Linked DNA regions of Shumkonia mesophila. The protein of the gene in region 2 interacts with the protein of the main gene of each other region in a pairwise test. Links are inferred from orthologs where the notes say so. Each region holds a gene or a part of one and is shown on either strand. Other genes may lie near its edges.

The links.
Region 1: the proteins of ODR01_RS17740 (region 2) and ftsA interact in binary tests that used the Escherichia coli proteins (3 or more experiments, as listed by UniProt). The link is inferred for Shumkonia mesophila from one-to-one orthologs.

What each region holds. Positions count from the first base shown.
Region 1 is NZ_JAOTID010000013.1:89,519-102,096, forward strand. What follows is about bases 8,568-11,521. They hold ftsA (cell division protein FtsA), read right to left. Parts: upstream 10,701-11,521; coding sequence 9,435-10,700; downstream 8,568-9,434. Other genes in these bases: ftsZ (cell division protein FtsZ), read right to left, coding at 8,568-9,320; ODR01_RS19175 (cell division protein FtsQ/DivIB), read right to left, coding at 10,745-11,506. In the rest of the region: ODR01_RS19135 (sodium:solute symporter family protein), read right to left, coding at 1-1,050; ODR01_RS19140 (hypothetical protein), read right to left, coding at 1,061-1,279; NAD-dependent DNA ligase LigA, read right to left, coding at 1,697-3,790; DNA repair protein RecN, read right to left, coding at 3,808-5,484; ODR01_RS19155 (outer membrane protein assembly factor BamD), read right to left, coding at 5,498-6,367; lpxC (UDP-3-O-acyl-N-acetylglucosamine deacetylase), read right to left, coding at 6,540-7,535; more of ftsZ, read right to left, coding at 7,704-8,567; ODR01_RS19180 (D-alanine--D-alanine ligase), read right to left, coding at 11,584-12,486; murB (UDP-N-acetylmuramate dehydrogenase), read right to left, coding at 12,483-12,578. UniProt on the Escherichia coli protein: Essential cell division protein that assists in the assembly of the Z ring. May serve as the principal membrane anchor for the Z ring.
Region 2 is NZ_JAOTID010000011.1:172,480-180,829, reverse strand. The notes cover bases 168-3,025. They hold ODR01_RS17740 (rod shape-determining protein), read right to left. Parts: upstream 2,188-3,025; coding sequence 1,147-2,187; downstream 168-1,146. Other genes in these bases: ODR01_RS17735 (2-isopropylmalate synthase), read right to left, coding at 2,285-3,025; mreC (rod shape-determining protein MreC), read right to left, coding at 168-1,024. Outside these bases: rod shape-determining protein MreD, read right to left, coding at 1-149; more of mreC, read right to left, coding at 155-167; more of ODR01_RS17735, read right to left, coding at 3,026-3,841; ODR01_RS17730 (sugar O-acetyltransferase), read left to right, coding at 4,298-4,849; ilvC (ketol-acid reductoisomerase), read right to left, coding at 4,963-6,027; ilvN (acetolactate synthase small subunit), read right to left, coding at 6,040-6,555; ilvB (biosynthetic-type acetolactate synthase large subunit), read right to left, coding at 6,725-8,350. UniProt on the Escherichia coli protein: Forms membrane-associated dynamic filaments that are essential for cell shape determination. Acts by regulating cell wall synthesis and cell elongation, and thus cell shape.

The DNA.
Region 1 (12,578 bases), on a different replicon or contig from region 2:
CACCGAGGCGCCGTGCGTGATGGCGTCGGCCGAGGATTGCGCGGCGGCCAGCGCGCCGGCCCCGATGATGCCGTAAAGAAGGCCGGTCGCCCCCAGGTTGTTGGTGATCAGGTAGGGCAGGATGCCGTCCGGAGTCGTCAGGGCGGTGGACGGGATCACCCCGACCGCCGAGAACCCGATGAACAGCACGGGCACCAGGAAGATCGCGAACAGCGGGTAGGCCAGCACCGTGAGCTTGATCGTCTTTTCATTGGCCGTGTACGACTTCATGAAGAGATGCGGCCACATGATGAAGCCGACGACCGACACCAGGATGGCCGTCGAATAGGCCATCTGCGACATCTTCGAACCTTCGTGCCCGATCTCCAGAAAGCCGGGGCGCTCCGCGGCGATCTGGGCGAACATGGCGCCCGGGCCGTCATGCAGGACGTAGACGAGATAGAGCCCGACACCCCAGGCGACGACGAACATCATGGCGCCTTGCAGAACGTCGCTCCAGGCGGCGCCGCGCACACCGCTGGTGGCGACGTAAATGACGACGATGCCATAGGAGAGAAGGGCACCGACCCAGAACGGGATGTGGCCGTCCGTCATGATGTTGAAGATGTAGGCCATGCCCTTGATCTGCAGGGTCAGATACTGGATGAAGGCCAGCACAGAGACGATGCCGACGATCACCACCAGCGACCTCGACTGATAGCGGTCGCGCAGCATGTCGCCCATGCTGAAATAGCCGCGCGCGGCACCCAGCTTGGCCATCCTGGGGCCGATCAGGTACCAGGGCAGCAGGCCCAGCGCCGTATAGGCCAGGATGTAGAAAGAGGCCGCGCCCCGCGAGTAGGCCCAGGCCGGCCCGCCCAGGAAGGCGAAGGCCGAGAAGATCGTGCCGCCCATCAGGAACCACATGACGACGATGCCCAGGCCGCGGTCGGCGACCGCGTATTCGGAGATCGAGAAGAACGAGCGCCCCTTGCCCGCCAGCATCCCCAACACGAACGCGAAGACGAGGTATCCCCCCATCATCGCCAGCGCAATGATCCATTCCGGCATGTCGGCCTCCTCAGCGCCCGTATTCGTAACGGAAAAAGGCGATCAGGCCGACGAACTCGACGCCGATCCAGAAGACCACCCAGAACAGCGAGAACGGCAGTCCGATCACGATCGGCTGCGCCGAATTGCCCAGCCCGTAGAGCGGAAACATCATGACGAGCAGGATGAATACGGCGAAGACGGCATAGGCTCTCTCGGGTGTCTTTCTCTTCGTTTCAGTGTCAGGCATGTTGTGGCTCCCTGCCGGTTTCATTGCAGCGGCGGCACCCCCATGGGCCGCCGGTCACGGACGCCTCGGCGGTGGAAACGCGACGAGACCCGGCCCGGCAGCCGGCGCCTGCCGAGAGGATCCCGTCGTCGAAGTCGTCGTGAGGTTGGTGTCCTCGGTGCCCATATCGGGATCGAGGCCACGAGAAGCGTTGTCTGCCAACACCGCATGTCGTCTATGGAATCGACGATCCCCGGCTTCATGGGCTGGCCTCCGTCGCCGGCGATGCCGAACCGTTGGCATCGCTCAAAATCTGGCTGACCTGGTACCTTAGGTGCCGCTCCCCGTCGCGCGTCAGTGTAACCGAGGGCCGCGCCGGCCGCAACGAGTGGTATTCCGGGAAAAAATTCTAGCGATGGCTGCCCGACGCGGCCGGCCTCAACCGATAAGGGCCCGCCAATCGGCTTCGCTGAGCGTGGCGACGCCCAGTTCCTCGGCCTTGCGGGCCTTCGAGCCGGCGTCGGCGCCGACGACCACGTAGTCGGTATTCTTCGACACCGAGCCCGCCACCTTGGCGCCGAGCGCCTCGGCCCGGGCCTTGGCTTCGCCGCGGGTCATGGTTTCCAGCGTGCCGGTGAAGACCACGGTCTTGCCGGCGATGGGCGAGGCCTGAACCGCCGGCGCCTGGAACGGCTCGACCGTCAGTTGCCATTCTTTCTTTTCTGTTTCTTTTGTACCGACGAGATCGTCGAGGACCTCGCCATTGTGCTGCTCGGCGAAGAAAGCCAAGATGTCACCGACCATCCCTGGGCCGATGCCGTCGATGTTGATGAGGTCTCGGTAAACTTCTGAATCGGTGTCGCGGGCCGCCGTCATCGCCGCCCGCCATCTCTCAAACGTCCCGTAGTGGCGGGCCAGCAGGCGCGCCGTCGCCCGCCCCACCTGCGGGATGCCGAGGGCATAGATCAGGCGCTCCAGCGCAATCGTCCGCCGCTCGCCGAGCGCGCGCACGAGGTTGCGGACCGACTGCTCTCCCCACCCCTCGCGCTCGGCGATTTCCTCGGTCCGGCCGGGAAGCCTGAAGATGTCGGCCGGCGTCTTGATGAGGCCGTCCTTCCAGAACGCCTCGATGTGCTTGCCGCCCAATCCCTCGATGTCGAAGGCGTCGCGCGACACGAAGTGCCGAAGCCGTTCGACCGCCTGGGCCGGGCAAATCAGGCCGCCGGTGCAGCGCCGGGCGACCTCCCCCTCCTCGCGCACCGCTTGGCTGCCGCATTCAGGGCAGACCTCGGGAAAGACGAAGGGGCGGCTGCCGGCCGGCCGCTTCTCCAGCACCACCTCAACCACCTGCGGAATGACGTCGCCGGCCCGCTGGACGATCACCCTATCGCCCTCGCGAACGTCCTTGCGGGCGATCTCGTCCTCGTTGTGCAACGTCGCGCGCGACACCACGACGCCGCCCACGGTCACCGGCTCGAGATGCGCCACCGGGGTCAGCACGCCGGTCCGGCCCACCTGGATATCGATCCTGTTGAGCACGGTTTCGGCCCGCTCGGCCGAGAACTTGTGGGCGATGGCCCAGCGCGGCGCCCGGCTGACGAAGCCCAGGCGCTCCTGCCAGTCCAGCCGGTTGACCTTGTAGACCATGCCGTCGATGTCGTAATCGAGCGTGGCGCGCTGGCTTTCCATGGCGGCGTAATGGGCAAGCAGCGCATCCGCGCCCGTGCAGACGACAACCAGGGGGTTGGTGCGAAAGCCCCAGCTGCGCAGCAGTTCCAGGAATTCCCCCTGGCTTTTCACCGGCAGCCGGCTGACCTCGCCCCAGGCATAGGCGAACATGCGAAGCGGCCGCTGGGCGGTGATCCCGGCGTCCAACTGGCGCAGGCTGCCGGCGGCGGCGTTGCGCGGGTTGGCGAAGATCTTGCCGCCCCTTTCCTGCTGGCGGACGTTGAGCGCGGCGAAGTCGGCCCGCGACATGTAGACCTCGCCGCGCACCTCGAAGACGGCCGGCACCTCGCCCGCCCGGATCTCGGTGGGGATGTCGTCCAGCGTGCGCAGGTTGGCGGTGACGTTCTCGCCGGCCGCGCCGTCGCCGCGCGTCGCCCCCTGGACCAGCCGGCCTTGCTCGTAACGCAGCGACACCGAAAGCCCGTCGATCTTGGGCTCGGCGACGATTTCCAGCGGCTCCGCCTCCGGCAGGTTGAGGAAGCGGCGGATGCGGGCCAGGAATTCCCGCACGTCCTCGGCGGAAAACGCGTTGCCCAGCGACAGCATCGGCTTGGCGTGGACCACCTTCTCGAAGCCGGCGGCGACGGGAGCGCCGACCCGCCGGGACGGACTGTCGGACCGCACCAACTTGGGAAAGCGCGCCTCGATGGCCTCGTTGCGCCGGCGCAGGGCGTCGTATTCGGCGTCCGATACCGTCGGCGCGTCGTTCTGGTGATAGGCCCGATCATGGGCGGCGATCTCGGCGGCCAGCGCCGCCAGTTCGGCCTCGGCTTCCCGTTGCGTCAGATCCTCGACGGCAAGCATTCGCAGATCGCGCTCGTTCATGCCGCCCCGCCCCCGGCGAGCAGGCTGTCGGCGGCGGCGCGGGCCTCGTCGGTGACCCGGGCGCCTGCCAGCATGCGGGCGATTTCTTCCTTGCGCTCGCCGGCCGAGAGCGCCTCGACCCGGGTGACCGTGGCGGCGCCGTCGATCTTCTTGGAAACCCGCCAGTGATGGGCGCCCCGCGCCGCCACCTGCGGCGAGTGGGTGACGACCAGCACCTGGAAGCGGACGGCCAGGCGGGCCAGCCGTTCGCCGACGGCATCGGCCACGGCGCCGCCGACGTTGGCGTCGACCTCGTCGAAGACGATGGTGGGCACCGGGTCGGCCTGGGCCAGGACCGCCTTCAGGGCCAGCATGAAGCGCGACATCTCGCCGCCCGAACTGATCTTGTTGAGCGGCCCCGGCGGCGTTCCCGGATTGGTCGCCACCTCGAAGGCGACGGCATCCGAGCCGTGCTCGCCCCAGGCCCCCTCCTCCAGCGCGTCGATGCGGGTGCCGAAGCGCGCGCTGCCAAACTTGAGCGGGCCCAGCTCGCCGGCCATCGCCTTGTCCAGGCGCGCCGCCGCGGCCAAGCGCTTCTCGCGCAACGCGCCGGCGGCCGCGACATAGGCCGCGCGGGCCGCCGTCGCTTCCGCCTCCAGGCGGCGCACCCGGCCGCCGCCGTCCTCGATATCGCCCAGCTTCGCCTTGAGCCCGTCGAGGACCGCCGGCAGCCGGTCGACATCGACGCCGTGCTTGCGCGAAAGGGTGCGCAGGGCGAACAGCCGTTCCTCCACCTTCTCCAGGTTGCGCGGATCGAGGTCCATGTCGGCGCTGGCCCGATGCAACAGCACGACGGCCTCGGCGGCCTCGACCGCCGCCCGGTCGAGGGCGGCGAGCGCCGCGTCGAGGCGCCCTTCCGCCTTGTCGGCGACCCGTTCCAGGGCCCGCGCCGCGCCGCGCAACGCCGCTTCCACCCCGGCCCCGGCGGAAAGGTCCGCGGTCGCCTGGTTCATCGCCTCGATCAGCTTCTCGGCGTGCATCATGACGGCGCGCCGCTCGGCCAGTGCCGCCTCCTCGCCGGGCTGGGGCGCCAGGGCCTCCATCTCGTCGACGGCATGGCGCAGGAACTCCTCCTCGCGCCGGGCCTGGGCCAAGTCGGCTTCGGCCCGCTCGAACGCCTCGACGGCCGCCCGCCAAGCGCGATGGGCCCCGGCGGCGGTGGCCCCCTCGGCGGCGAGCCCGCCATAGGCGTCCAGCAGCGCGCGATGGGTGGCGGTATGCATCAGCCGCTGATTGTCGAACTGGCCATGGATTTCGACGCAGGCGTCGCCGATCTGGCGCAGCAGCGAGACGCTGACCGGCTGGTCGTTGACGAAGGCCCGCGAGCGGCCGTCGGCGCCGACGATGCGGCGCAGGATCAGCTGTCCGCCGCCGTCCTCGATCCCCTGCTCGGCCAGCAGCGCCTCCGCCGGATGGCCGCCATCGACGTCGAAGGCCGCCGCCACCGTGGCCTGCGCCGCGCCATGGCGCACCAAGCCGGCTTCGGCCCTTTCGCCCAGGGCCAGCCCAAGGGCATCCAACAGGATGGATTTGCCGGCCCCGGTCTCGCCGGTCAGCACGCACAGCCCCGGCTGGAAGGTCAGATCCAGCCTTTCGATGAGGACGACGTCGCGGATGGACAGGCTGCGCAGCATCCAGCGGACCGGATCACCAGAACTTGAACCAGGACTCTTTTTTCGCGGGGTCGGTCTCGATCTTCTCGACCTTCGGCGGCTCCGCATCGCCTTCCCAGAACTTGTACCAAGCGGTCTCCTGGGGCCGGATGCGCTTCTGCTCGAGCAGTTCGTAGGCGTCGACATACCATTCGCTGCCCGGGAAATTGTGGCCGAGCACCGCCGCCGTGCGCCTCGCCTCCTCGCTCAGGCCGAGCGCCAGGTAGGCCTCGGTCAGCCGCAGCAGCGCCTCGGGGACATGGGTCGTCGTCTGGTGATTGTCGACCACGTAGCGGAAGCGGTTGATCGCCGCCAGATAGTGGCCCTGGCGCAGGTAGTAGCGGCCGATTTCCATGGTCTTGCCGGCCAGATGGTCATGGGTCAGGTCGATCTTGAGCCGGGCGTCCTTGGCATAGGTGCTGTCGGGAAAGCGGGTGATCAGTTCGTCCAGGGTCTTCTTGGCTTCCTGGGTCATCTTCTGATCGCGCCGGACGTCGGAAATCTGCTCGTAATAGCAGAGCGCCTTCAGGTAGTAGGCATAGGGCGTGTCGCGGTTGGACGGGTGAAGCTGGATGAAGCGGTCCAACGCCACGATCGCCTCGTCGTAGGCGCTTTTCTGATAGTGGCCGTAGGCGGCCATCAATTGGGCCTTGGTCGCCCACGACGAATAGGGATGCTGGCGCTCGACCTCGTCGAACTGCCGGGCGGCGGTGTCGTACTTCCCGGTCTGCAGCGCGTCCATGGCCTCGTTGTAGAGCTCCTCGATCGGCCGCTCGACATAGAGCTCCTCCTTGCTCGCGCAGGCGGCGAGCAGAAGGGCAAAGGCGAAAGCCGCGAGGCTGAGCGGTGTCCTTCCACGGGTCATGGGATCGGGTCATTCTCCGGCGGGTTCGGCGATCGCCCGGCGCGATCGGCCCGTTGCCGCGGACTATACCACGGCCGCTTCAAATGTCGTTAGGATGATACGCACAACGCCGCGCCGCGCAAGGCCCTAGGCCCGCCGGCGCGTCACACGTCGATCGAAGAGGAAACCGCCCTCAGGCCGTCGCGGCCAGCCCTACCGGCATATCGTCGGCAATCGAAGCCCGCATCGCCGGCGCTTCCGCCCCCGCCACCCTGACGGTGTCGTAGCACCAGGCGTCGGGCTGGGCGAAAAGCTGCCGCAGCAGGCGGTTGGTCAGCGCATGCCCCGAGCACCGGCCGTCGAACCGCCCGATGATCGGCGCGCCGGCGGTGTAAAGGTCGCCGACCGCGTCCAGCGCCTTGTGACGGACGAACTCGTCCTCATAGCGCAGGCCGTCCTCGTTCAGCACCTTGTCGCCGCTGACCACCACCGCGTTTTCCAGCGAGCCGCCGCGGGCAAAGCCGTTGGCCCACAACTGCTCGACCTCGTGCAGGAAGCCGAAGGTGCGGGCCCGCGACAGTTCCTTCTTGAAGGTGCCGTTGACCAGTCCCAGCAAAAGGGCCTGGCGCCCGACCAGGGCGCTGTCGAAATCGATCTCGAAACCGACCGCGAAGCTGTCGGCCGGATAGAGCGCCGCGATGCCGCTCTTGCCGCCGTCGACGACCACCGGCTTGAGCACGCGCACGCCGCGGCGGGCCACGCCCAGGTCGCGCACGCCGGCACACTCGATCAGGAAAACGAAGGGCTCGGCGCTGCCGTCCATGACCGGCACTTCGGGACCGTTGATCTCGATCTCGACGTTGTCGATCCCGCAGCCGGCCAGCGCCGCCATCAGATGCTCGATGGTCGAAACCACCACCCCCTCGCCGTTGCCGACGACGGTGCACAGCCGCGTATCCACGACATGATCCCAGCGGGCGGGGATGACGGCGCCCTTGCCCGCGATGTCGGTCCGCCTGAAGACGACGCCGTGACCGGCCTCGGCCGGCTTCAGAACCATCGATACCTTGGCCCCGCTATGGAGCGCCACGCCCGAACAGCCGATGGGGCTCTTCAGCGTCTTCTGGGTATCGATGCGCTCGTCGGTCAAGGTCTCGACCCGGCGGCGTCTGATCTCGGAAAATCCCATCTTCGGTGTCTTTCCCCGGTGGTTCCCGGCATCGGCTGCACGCCGAAAAACCCTTGGACCGAAAGCAGTTAAAGAAAAAGTGCCACGAGGGTTGATATACCCACCAACCCCGTGGCACTCAAATCAATCATTGTTTCTAATTGTTTCCGTGCAACCGATTGTTTTTCCTCAGTTTGCTTGCCTCCTCAGGAAGGCCGGAATATCCAGCAGGTCGTCGCCGGACTGGGAGTCCTGCAAACGGTCCGACGGGTCGAGGCCGCCGATCTCGGATTGCTCCTTCGTCGCCGGCATCGGAACCGGCGCCGGCTCGGCCCTCGGCTTGGCCGCCCGGCCGGTTCCGGTCACCTTCTCGAACAGGCTGGGGCCGCGCGGTTTGGCGGCCTCGACGTGGGGCCGTTCGACCGCCCGGGCTCCGTTGGCCATCGCCGCGCCGGCGAACGGATCGGCCCGGCGTGGCGGCATCGGCTGGTCGTTGCGACCGACCGGCCGCGCCGGAATGAAGGTCTCCCGCGCGTTGACCGACGGCGCCGCCGCCGGGGCCGGCACCTGATCGGAGGGTGCCGCCACGAAGTGATCCAGCGCCCCCGGCTCGACCTCGGCGACCGCCTGTTCGGCGGCGACCTCCTCAGGCTTGACGGCGGCCGTTTCCTCGGTTTCGGCGACAACTTGCTGGGTCGCCGGCATCGACACGACGGAACCCAGCGGCGAGGCGTACGCCTCGGCCGGAACGGCCTTCTTGCGCTCGATCGCCCGCTCGGCCCGCGCCTTGGCAAGGACATCCAGCGTCACCGGCGCCGGCTGGGTCTGCGACTGGGTGCTCATGCCGGTGGCCACCACCGAGATGCGCATCTTGCCGTCGAGGCTGGCATCGAAGGTCGAGCCGAAGATGATGAAGGCGTCGCCGTCCACTTCGGCACGGATGCGGTTGGCCGCCTCGTCGACCTCGAAAAGGGTCATGTCGGTGCCGCCGGTGATGTTGATGAGGACGCCCTTGGCCCCCTTCATCGAGGTGTCGTCGAGCAGCGGGTTGGCGATGGCCGCCTCGGCCGCCTCCAGCGCGCGACGCTCGCCCTCGGCCTCGCCGGTGCCCATCATGGCCTTGCCCATCTCGCTCATCACCGAACGGATGTCGGCGAAGTCGAGGTTGATCAGGCCGGGCATCACCATCAGGTCGGTGACCCCGCGCACGCCGGAATAGAGCACGTCGTCGGCCATCTTGAAGGCGTCGGCGAACGTCGTCTTTTCGTTGGCCACCCTGAACAGGTTCTGGTTGGGGATGATGATCAGGGTATCGACGTACTGTTCCATATCGTTGATGCCGGCCTCGGCGATGCGCATGCGGTGCATGCCCTCGAAATGGAACGGCTTGGTGACGACGCCGATGGTCAGGATGCCCATCTCGCGGGCCGCCCGGGCGACCACCGGCGCGGCGCCGGTGCCGGTGCCCCCGCCCATGCCGGCGGTGATGAACACCATGTTGCTGCCTTCCAGGTGATGGACGATCTCGTCCATCGTCTCCTCGGCGGCGGCGCGGCCCACTTCGGGCCGGTTGCCGGCACCCAGGCCCTGGGTGACGGTTGCGCCAAGCTGGATGCGGGTGTCGGTGCGCGCCTGCGCCAACGCCTGGGCGTCGGTATTGGCGACCACGAAATTGACCCCCTCCAACTCGGCCTGGATCATGTTGTTGACGGCGTTGCAGCCAGCGCCGCCGACGCCGAAGACCGTGATACGCGGCCGCAGCTCGGGCACTTCGCTGGTGGTCGGCAGGCTCAGGTTGATGCTCATAATTCCCTCCGAAAAACTGACGAAGCCAAGATATTCCCTGTGTGTTGCCGTCCGCGGGCGGCGATGCCGGGGGTCCGCCCCCTCGGCGGGCCGGTCAGGTCGAACGTTCTCCCTCTAGAAATTCTCACGGAGCCATTGCCCGAAGCGGCCGAACCGCCCGTTGGGCACCTCTGTTGGGCGGTAGGGCGAACTGACCGCCGCCGCCGGGGTTCGAATCGCGTACTTCAGCAGTCCCGCGCAGGTCGAAAAGGCCGGACCGCCGGTCGCCTCGGCCATGCCGCGGATGAACTGCGGCCGGCCGAGCCGGACCTGCTTGTCGAGGATCATTCCGGCCACCTCGCGCACGCCCGACAACTGGCTGGCGCCGCCGGTCAGCACGACGCGCCGCCCGGCCACCTTGTCGAAGCCGGCTTCCTCCAGGCGGGCCCGCACCATCTCGAAGGTCTCCTCGATGCGCGGCCGGATGATGCTGACCAGCATCGAGCGCGGCACCGGATTGGCCTCGGAGTCCGACTCCTCGCCGATGACCGGCACCTTCAGCACCTCGCGGTCGTCGGACGGCGTCGGCATGGCGCTGCCGTAGAGCGTCTTCATGCGCTCGGCATGGGCGACCGGGGTGGAGAGGCCGCGGGCGATGTCGTTGGTGACGTGCATGCCGCCGACCGGGATGCCGTCGGTATGGATCAGCTCGCCGTCGAAATAGACGGCGATGGTGGTGGTGCCGCCGCCCATGTCGATGAGGGTGACGCCCAGCTGCTTCTCGTCGTCGACCAGGCAGGCCAGCGACGAGGCCAGCGGCGAGACCACCCTGGCGTCGATTTCGAGATGACAGTGGGCGATGCAGGTGGCCAGGTTGCGCAACGCGCCGCCGCTGGCGCTGATCACGTGGACATTGGCGCCCAGCCTTTCCCCGAACATGCCGCGCGGGTCGGCCACCCCGCGCTGGCCGTCGATGCTGTAGCCGACCGGCAGGGTGTGGATCATCTCGTGATCGGCCGGGCGGCCGTGGTTGAGCACGTGGGGGTCGAGCACCTGGCGCAGATCGGCGTCGCCGATCTGGTGGCCGGCGATGGAAATCTCGTAGGCGATCAGCCGCGAAACGGGCTCGCCGCCCGACAGGTTGACAATGACCTCGCGGATGTTCTCGCCGGCCATCTGCTCGGCCGCCTCGACGGTGGCGCGGATGGAATCGGCGGCGGCCTCCATGTCGACGATGGTGCCCGAGCGGATGCCGCGCGACAGCTGGTGGCCCATGCCGACGATCTGCAGCCCGGTGTCGCCCCCGGTCCTGGCGATGAAGCAGACCACCTTGGTGCTGCCGATATCGAGCGCGGCAACCAGGCCGTTGCGCACTTTCGGGGTCGTGCCGTTCGTCTTCATCCGTCTACCGCTCTTCGATCCGTCGCCATGGGCTTGCGGGCGTCTCACGTTTCGGTGCCGGGCTCGAGCCCCTCGGACTGGCGCGCCTTCTGCACGATCAGGCGGTCGGGAAGCCTGAGATCGAGCACGCCGACGTCCTTGGCCAGCACGTGATGGGTTCGTTCGTAATCGGCCAGCCGGTTCCAGGCCGATCCCGTGTTCTCCTCGGGCAGGCGCACGTCGATGCCGTTGTCGAGGCGAACGTTCCAGCGCCGGCCGCCGACCCGCACCGCCGCCTTCACCCGCGCCATCAGGTCGGGCTGGTTCCACAGCGTCTCCAGCAGGCGGGCGGTGTGCACCGGGGCGTCCTCGCCGACCACCAGCAGCAGGTGGGCGAAGCGCTCCAGCTTGCCGTCGGGGATCACCTGGCCGTCGCGGTCGATGAGCGCGAACCGGCCCTGGTGCTGCCACACCGCCAGCGGCCGCCGCTCGACGACGCGCAGAAACACGGTGTCGGGCAGCCGGCGCTGCACGGACGCCGATTTGACCCACGGCAGGGCCTCGACCCGTTGCTTGGCGGCATCGGGATCGAAGGCCAGGATGGGGGCGCCGCGGGCCAGGCGCACCGCCTTCAGCAACTCGTCGCGCGGCGTTTCCTGGCGGCCGAGGACCAACACGTTTTCGACCCGGAAGCCCATCTCGGCGGTCGTCGCGATGACCGCCCAGCGGGCCTTGGCGGCGACGTTCGCAGCCCAGCCCGACTGCCACATCCACCAGCCGCCGGCCGTCGCGCCGGCGATCGCCGCGACGGCGGCCAGCGCGACCACATGGCCGCTTTTCCAAAGAGGCTTCACCCGTGGGCGGGGCTGGCCCCTTTTCTTCGACGTCGAGGATGTCCACGGTCTCATCGATCGCACTCCGCACTCTCAACCATCCAGGTGCACAGTTCGGCAAACGAGATGCCGGTATGCGCCGCCTGTTCGGGCACCAGGGACGTCGGCGTCATCCCGGGTTGCGTGTTCACTTCCAGCAGGAAAAGGGTGTCGCCGTCGTAGCGGAAGTCGGCCCGGGCCACGCCCCGGCAGCCGAGCACCGCGCAGGCGCGGGCGGACAGCCGCAACGCCTCGTCGTAGACCTCGGCATCGAGCGGCGCCGGCAGCAGGTGCCGCGAGCCGCCGGCGGCATACTTGGCGTCGTAGTCGTAGAAGCCGTGTTCGGTGGTGATCTCGGTCACCGCCAGCGCCCTGTCGCCCATGACCGCGACCGTCAGTTCGCGGCCGGGGATGAAGCGCTCGACCATCGCTTCCGCGCCGAACGGCCAGCGCTCGATCACCGTGTTGATGTCGCCCTGCTCGCGGATGATGAAGACGCCGACGCTCGAGCCCTCGTTCGGCGGCTTGACGACATAGGGGCGCTCCAGCGGGTCGCCTTCCTTGAGCTCCTCCAGGGTGACGACGGCATCCTCGGCGACCGGAATGTCGGCCGCCCAGAACAACCGCTTGGCCGCCGGCTTGTCCATGGCGAGCGCCGAAGCGAGCAGGCCGGAATGGGTGTAGGGAATGTCGAGGATATTGAGCAGCCCCTGGATGCATCCGTCCTCGCCGAAGCGGCCGTGCAACGCGTTGAAGACGACGTCGGGCCGCGGGAACAGGCGGGTCAGCAGCGCCCCCACGTCGCGCTGCACGTCGATGGCGGTCACCCGATAGCCGGCTTCGCGAAGGGCGGTGGCGCAGGCCGCGCCGCTGACCAGCGACACCTCGCGCTCGGCCGACCATCCCCCCATCAGAACGGCGACGTGCTTGGTCATGCCGAATCCCTCCGTTTGCCGGGATCGGCGGTGCCGATGCGGCGGATTTCCCATTCCAGATCGACGCCGGCGGTCTCGCGGACGCGACGGCG
Region 2 (8,350 bases):
ACGGCGATCAGGGCGAACAGCGGCACCACCCGGGCGAAGCCGGGCACCTGGAAGGGAATGATGTTGACGATGAGCAGCAACAGGGTCAGCCCGACCGGCGTCAACCGGCGCGCCCACAGATCGAGCCGGAACCAAAAGGACGGTTTCATGTGTATTAGTCCTTGGCGGTCGTGCCCTGGGGTTGAAGTACGCCCTGATCCAATCCGTAGTCGATAACCCGCACATATTCGAGGCGATCCGTCGCCACCAGCGGCTGGACGACGGCGCCGCTGTCGCCGACCGAAACGATGACGCCGACCGGCAGACCCGGCGGGAATACCCCGCCGTGTCCCGAGGTCACCACGCGCTCGCCCACCGTCACCGTGTCGTTGGGCGGCAGATGACCGAGAACCGGCTGGCTGGTGTTGTTGCCGGCCAGCACGGCGCGAACCCTCGACTGTTCGGTCACCACCGGGATCCGCGAGTTGAGGTCGGTCAGCAACAGAATGCGCGACGACCGGGCGCCGACGCCAACCACCCGGCCGACCAAGCCGTCTCCCGACACCACCGCCTGGCCGCGCCTGACTTCGTCGTCGGCGCCGGCGTTCAACACCAGGCTGTGGGCGAAGGCGCCGCCGGTGTCGGCGATGACGCGGGCCGAGATGAAGCCACGCGCCTCGTGCGGAATGAAATTCAGCAGCCGTTGCAGGGCGACGTTCTCGGCCTCCAGGCGACGCCCCGCCGCTTCCCACTGGAGCAGGCGGTCCCGCTCCTTGCGCAGTTGGGTGTTCTCGGCGCGGAGGTTGATCATCTCCCGTGCCTCGGCGACGACATCGTTCACCGTCGCCACCGGCCGGGACACGGCATCGAGAAGCGGCGCCACGGTATCGGTGATCTGGGCTCGGAACCGCTCGACAACCACGACGTCGGCCTTGCCAAGCATCATCAACCCGAAGGCCGCCACCACCAGGCCGAGATAGGCAAAGCGTTGGAGGCTCCGGATAGGAGCGGCGACACGATGAACCGGCCGCGACTTGTCGTTCAACTCGGCGTCCCTCAATGCCAGATTGCCGGCGGGATCAAGTCTTCGGCCAGCAATCGTTCAAGACATGCCCACGAAATGATTAAGATATACTTTACGCGGGGGCACCGAGGGGGTGCTGCTGTCTAGTACATCGTCATCAGAACGTTCTTGAGCCGCTTGATCTCTTCCAGGGCACGCCCGGTCCCCCGCGCCACGCAGGTCAGCGGATCGTCGGCGATCGACACCGGCAGGCCGGTGGCGTGCCTAAGCACATAATCCATATTGCCCAGCAACGCGCCGCCGCCGGTCAGCACGATGCCCTTGTCCACGATGTCGGCGGCCAGTTCGGGCGCCGTGTGTTCGAGCGCGACCTTGACCGTCTCGATGATCGCGCCCACCGGCTCGGCCAGACTTTCGGCGATCTGCGCCTCGGTCATGATCAGTTCCTTGGGCACGCCGTTCATCAGGTCGCGGCCCTTGATCTCCATGGTGCGGCCCTCGCCGTCCTCGGGCGGACAGGCCGATCCGATGGTTTCCTTGATGCGCTCCGCGCTGCCTTCGCCGACCAGCAGGTTGTGGTTGCGCCGGATGTAGGAAATGATGGCCTCGTCCATCTTGTCGCCGCCGACGCGCACGCTCCTGGCGTAAACGATGCCGCCCAGCGAAAGGACCGCCACCTCGGTGGTGCCGCCGCCGATATCGACGACCAGCGAGCCGGTCGGCTCGGTGACCGGCAGCCCGGCGCCGATCGCCGCCGCCATCGGCTCCTCGATCAGGAACACCTTCCGCGCGCCGGCGCTTTCCGCCGATTCCTGGATGGCCCGGCGCTCCACCGCGGTGGAGCCCGACGGCACGCAAACGACGACCAAGGGGCTGGCGAAGCTGCGCCGGTTGTGGACCTTGCGGATGAAGTACTTGATCATCTCCTCGGCCACTTCGAAGTCGGCGATGACGCCGTCGCGCAGCGGCCGAATGGCAGTGACGTTGCCGGGCGTGCGGCCCAGCATCATCTTGGCTTCCTCGCCGACCGCGAGGACCTGCTTCTTGCCCTTCACATCCTGCAGCGCGACCACGGACGGCTCGTTGAGGACGATGCCCTTGCCCTTGACGTAGACAAGGGTATTGGCCGTCCCCAGATCGATGGCCATGTCGGCCGACAGGAAGCCAAACAGACTGGAAAACATAGGTCCTCGCACAGCGCAAATAACTAGCCCGACCGGCACCGGGCCTCCGGGCCCGGCACCGTCGGGACACAGTTATAATCGACGCCTACGGCCGCTGCTAGACCGAAACCGCCACCGGCTCCGTTTTCTCCCTTTTCACGAGCAGCTTGTTCAAGGCGTTCAGATACGCCTTGACCGAGGCCACCATGGTGTCGGTGTCGGCGCCCTGGCCGTTCACCGTCTTGCCTTCCTCGGCCAGGCGCACCGTCACTTCGGCCTGCGCGTCGGTGCCGTGCGTCACCGCCTGCACCTGATAGAGCTGCAGGCGCGCCCGATGCGGGAACAGCTGTTTCACGCAGTTGAAGGCGGCGTCGACGGGGCCGTCGCCGGTGGCCGAGCATTCGTGGAGCTGGCCATCGATCTCCATCTCGAGGGATGCCTTGGGCGGCCGATGCACGGTACCGCAGAGGATTTCCATGGAAACGAGGCGCAGGCGGTCGTTGGTGCGCACCACCTCGTCGTCGACGAGGGCGACGAGGTCGTCGTCGAAGATCTCCTTCTTGACGTCGGCCAGGTCCTTGAAGCGCTTGAAGGCGCTCTGGATGGCGTTGTCGCCGAGATCGTAGCCCAGTTCCTTCAACTTCTCGCGGAAGGCGTGGCGGCCGGAATGCTTGCCCAACACCAGGTTGGATTTGCTCAGGCCGACCGATTCCGGGGTCATGATCTCGTAGGTCTGGGCGTTCTTCAGCATGCCGTCCTGGTGGATGCCCGATTCATGGGCGAAGGCGTTGGCCCCGACGATCGCCTTGTTGGGCTGCACGACGAAGCCGGTGATGGTGGACACCAGGCGCGAAGCCTTGACGATATGCTCGGTCACCACGCTGGTCGAATAGGGCATGGTGTTCTGGCGGGTCTTCAGCGCCATGACGATCTCTTCCATGGCGGCGTTGCCGGCCCGCTCGCCCAGGCCGTTGACGGTGCATTCCACCTGCCGCGCCCCGGCCTTGACCGCCGCCAGCGAATTGGCCACCGCGAGGCCCAGGTCGTTGTGGCAATGCACCGAGATGATCGCCTTGTCGATGTTGGGCACCCGGTTGAACAGCATGGCGATCAACGCCCCGAATTCGTCGGGCATGGCGTAGCCGACGGTGTCGGGGATGTTGATGGTGGTGGCGCCCGAAGCGATCGCCGCCTCGACGCAGCGGCACATGAAGTCGTGCTCGGTGCGCGAGCCGTCCTCGCACGACCATTCGACGTCGTCGGTGAACCGGCGGGCGTGTTTCACGCTGTCGATCACCGCCTGATAGACCTGTTCGGGCTCCATCTGCAGCTTATGCTTCATGTGCAGCGGGCTGGTCGAGATAAAGGTGTGGATGCGGCCGCGCTGGGCCGGCTTGATGGCCTCGGCGGCGCGCTCGATGTCGGCGCGGGTGGCCCGCGCCAGCCCGCACACCACCGAGCGGGTCACCACCTTGGAAATCCCGTGGACGGCCTTGAAGTCGCCCTCCGAGGCGATGGGAAAGCCGGCCTCGATGATGTCGACGCCCATTTCCTCGAGCAGCTGCGCGATACGCAGTTTCTCGTCGAGGTTCATCGAGGCGCCGGGCGATTGCTCGCCGTCGCGCAAGGTGGTGTCGAAGATGACGACGTGGTTGGGTTCTCGCTGGGTACTCATCGGAAAAAGCCTTTCTGCGACAGGTTAAGCAGAGTCGTTCGACTTGGTCTTCTCCCCTGAACGCTTGTCACCCCGGTGACAGCGACGCTCAGGGGCGAATAAGTCGCAGCAGGCCGTTTAGCGCGAGGAGATTCAGGGACAGGCGGGCGGGCAAACGCTCGGCGGCGGGACCCTGGCGGTCCGCCTTCGTCATCCGAACGATGCTGTCCTTGCCGGTTGGCACGGGTTCGCTCCGCATACATAAAAAACCACAGCCTTCACAGGCCGGGTCATCAGCTATACCACAGCCGGCGAGTCGGTGTTAATACAATTTTTCAATGGAACGACTCCAGACAGTCGCCGTGGCCGATGGGATGGCTGGAGTTTGGTGACGCTTATGGTTCTGGTTTGCGTGGCGGGATCACGTCTGCTTTGATCGGAGGCGGTGAACAGGCCACGAGAAGGGGCAACCGGGCAATGGCGCGGACCGAAAAGGAAAAGATGCTGGCCGGCGAGCTTTACGACGCCGGCGATACCGAGCTTCAGGCCGACTTAACAGCCAATCACGCGTGGCTGGCCCGCTACAATGCCGCCCTCGCGCTATCGGCCGACGAGCGGCGCCGCTTGCTGGCCGAGCGCCTGGCTTTCGTCGGCAATGGCGCAGTCATCCGGCCGCCTTTTCATTGCGACTACGGCTTCAACATCAGCCTCGGTGCCGGCGTCTTCCTCAATTTCAATTGCGTCATCCTCGACGTCGTCGCCGTCACCATCGGCGATCGAACGCAGATCGGGCCGGGAGTGCAGATCCTGGCGGCCGACCACCCGCGCGACGCAGCCGGCCGGGCATCGGGCTTGGAGTTCGGCCGGCCGATCCGCATCGGACGAAACGTGTGGATCGGGGGCGGCGCCATCATCCTGCCCGGTGTCACCATCGGCGACGACGCCCTGATCGGGGCCGGCAGCGTGGTGACCCGCGATGTGCCGGCGGGCGCAACCGCGTTTGGCAACCCGGCCCGCGTGCGCCCCTGAGTCCGCAGGCTTCAAACGATGACGCCCGCGCCGGTCGGCTCTTGACCGACCATGGCGCGGGCGCCAATCCCAGCCGGGACCGGGAGAAGATTCCCTCCCCGGTACCGAAACCGCTAGTTCTTCGACTTGTCGACCAGGCGGTTGGCGGCGATCCACGGCATCATGCCGCGCAGTTTCTCGCCGACCTTTTCGATCGGATGCTCGGCGTTGCGCCGGCGCATCGCCTTGAAGGCGGGCTGGCCGACCTTGTTCTCGGTCATCCATTCCTTGACGAACGTACCCGACTGGATGTCGGTCAGCACGTCCTTCATGCGCGCCTTGACGGTGGCGTCGATGAGGCGCGGGCCGCTGACGTAGTCGCCGTATTCGGCGGTGTTGGACACCGAATAGCGCATGTTGGCGATGCCGCCCTCGTAGATCAGGTCGACGATCAGCTTGACCTCGTGCAGGCACTCGAAATAGGCCATTTCGGGGGCGTAGCCGGCCTCGACCAGGGTCTCGTAGCCGGCGACGATCAGGCTGGTCAGGCCGCCGCACAGCACCGCCTGCTCGCCGAACAGATCGGTCTCGCATTCCTCGCGGAAGGTCGTCTCGATGATGCCCGAGCGGCCGCCGCCGATGGCGCAGGCGTAGGACAGGCCCACCTCGTGGGCGCTGCCCGAGGCATCCTGCTCGACCGCGATCAGGCAGGGCACCCCGGCGCCGCGCACGTATTCGGAGCGCACGGTGTGGCCGGGGCCCTTCGGCGCGATCATAAAGACGTCGATGTCGGCGCGCGGCTCGATCAGGCGGAAGTGGATGTTGAGGCCATGGGCAAAGGCCAGGGCGGCGCCCGCCTTCATGTTGGGGCCAAGCTCCTCGGCATAGAGCTGGGCCTGCCCCTCGTCGGGGGTCAGCACCATCATGACGTCGGCCCATTTGGCGGCCTCGGCCGGGCTCATCACCTTGAAGCCGGCGCCCTCGGCCTTCTTCACGCTGCCGCTGCTCTTGCGCAGCGCGACCACCACGTCCTTCACCCCGGAATCGCGCAGGTTCTGGGCGTGGGCATGGCCCTGGCTGCCGTAGCCGACGACGGCGACCTTCTTGGATTTGATCAGACTGACGTCGGCATCCCGATCGTAAAACACGCGCATTTTTGACATCCTCTCAAACGAATGGACTTCTTTGTCGCCGGACAATCGGCGCTTTCCTTACATGGCGGAGAGACCGCGGGCAATGGCCACCGTTCCAGTCCGCGAAATATCGACCAGGCCCAGCGGCTCCATCAGGCGGATGAAGGCGTCGAGCTTGCTGGCCGCGCCGACGATCTCGAAGACGAAGGATTCGTTGGTGCTGTCCACCACGTGGGCGCGGAAGATGTCGGCAATGCGCAGGCTCTCCACCCGCTTGTCGCCGGTGCCGCGCACCTTGACCAGCGCCATCTCGCGCTCTACGTGGTCGCCCTCCAGCGTCAGGTCGATGACCTTGTGGACCGGCACCAGCCGTTGGAGCTGCGCCTTGATCTGCTCGATAATCATCTCGGTACCCGAGGTGACGATGGTGATGCGCGACAGGTTTTCCTTCTCGTTCACCTCGGCCACGGTCAGGCTTTCGATGTTGTAGCCGCGCCCGGAAAAAAGCCCGATGACGCGGGCCAGGACTCCCGGTTCGTTCTCGACCAGAACGGCGATGGTGTGAGACGTCATTTCCCCGTTGGATGCGATCATGGACATGGCCCCAGGTACTGTGCGGGTCGGCAATCGACCCTGAATTTATCGCGAAGCGCGTGACGACCGGCCGGCTGGCCGGTCATGGAAACGGTCGGCTTCCCCCGCGTGCCAGCGGCGTTCCTTCCCGGCGGGGAAGATTAGCCGCTGGCCGGCGCGGGGGCCAGCCTCAAGCGAGTACGACGTCGCTGCCCGATTCGGTGGACTCGGCGTCAGTCGGCCCGAGGATCATCTCGTGATGGGCGGCCCCGGAGGGAATCATCGGATAGACGTTTTCCGTCGGGTCGACGACGACGTCGAGCAGGACCGGGCCGTCGTGCGCCAGCATCGCCTTGATGGCGCCGTCGACCTCGCCCGCCGTCTCGGCCCGCAGGCCCTTGATGCCGAAGGCGTCGGCCAGCTTGACCCAGTCGGGAATGGCTTCCATGACGCTCTGCGACAGGCGGTTGTCATAGAACATTTCCTGCCACTGGCGGACCATCCCCATGCTGCCGTTGGACAGATGGAGGATCTTCACCGGCAGCTTGTACTGGGCCAGCGTGGCCAGTTCCTGCACGTTCATCAAAAACGAGCACTCGGACGTCACGCACACCACCAGGCCGTTGGGATTGCCGATCTGGGCGCCCATCGCCGCCGGCAGGCCGTAGCCCATGGTGCCCAGCCCGCCCGAGGTCATCCAGCGGTTCGGCTTGTCGAAGTGGATGTACTGGGCCGCCCACATCTGGTGCTGGCCGACGTCGGTGGCGACGAAGACGTCCCTGTTGTCCTTGACCGCCTGGAACAGCCGATCCACCGCGTACTGCGGCTTGGCGACCTTGCCGTTCTTGCGATACGCCAGGCACTTCTTGGTCCGCCACTTGGCAATCTGCTTCCACCAAGCGTCCAGCGCCTTGGCGTCGGGCGCCACCTGGCTCGACTTCCACACCTTGATGAGGTCTTCGAGAACATGCCCGGCGTCGCCGACGATGGGCACCTCGACCAGCACGTTCTTGTTGATCGAGGAGGGATCGATGTCGATGTGGATCTTCTTGGCGTCGGGCGCGAAATCGGCCAGCCGGCCGGTCACCCGGTCGTCGAAGCGGGCGCCGATATTGACCATGACGTCGCAGTCGTGCATCGCCATGTTGGCTTCGTAGGTGCCGTGCATCCCGGGCATGCCGAGATACTGCTTGTCGGAGGCCGGCATCGCCCCCAGGCCCATCAGGGTGAGCGTGACCGGAAAGCCGGTGATGTGGGCCAGTTCGGTCAGCAGTTGCGAGGCCGCCGGCCCCGAATTGATGACGCCGCCGCCGACGTAAAGGATCGGCCGCTTGGCCGCCGCCATCAACTTGACCGCCTCGCGGATGGCCTTGACGTCGCCCTTGACCTTGGGCTTGTAGCTGCGCGGACGCGCCGCCTCCAGCGGGACATACTCGCCGCGCGCCAGGATGACATCCTTGGGCAGGTCGACCACCACCGGGCCGGGGCGGCCGTTCTGCGCCACGAAGAAGGCCTCGTGCAGGGTGCGCGCCAGGTCGTCGACGTGGCGCACCAGGTAATTGTGCTTGGTGCAGGACCGCGTGATGCCGGTGGTGTCGGCCTCCTGGAAGGCGTCGTTGCCGATCAGGCTGGTCGGCACCTGGCCGGTGATGCAGACGACCGGGATGCTGTCCATCAGGGCGTCGGTCAGCCCCGTGACCGTGTTGGTGGCGCCCGGGCCCGAGGTCACCAGGACGACGCCGACCTTGCCGGTGCTTCGGGCATAGCCTTCGGCCGCGTGTACCGCCGCCTGCTCGTGACGGGGCAGAATGTGGCG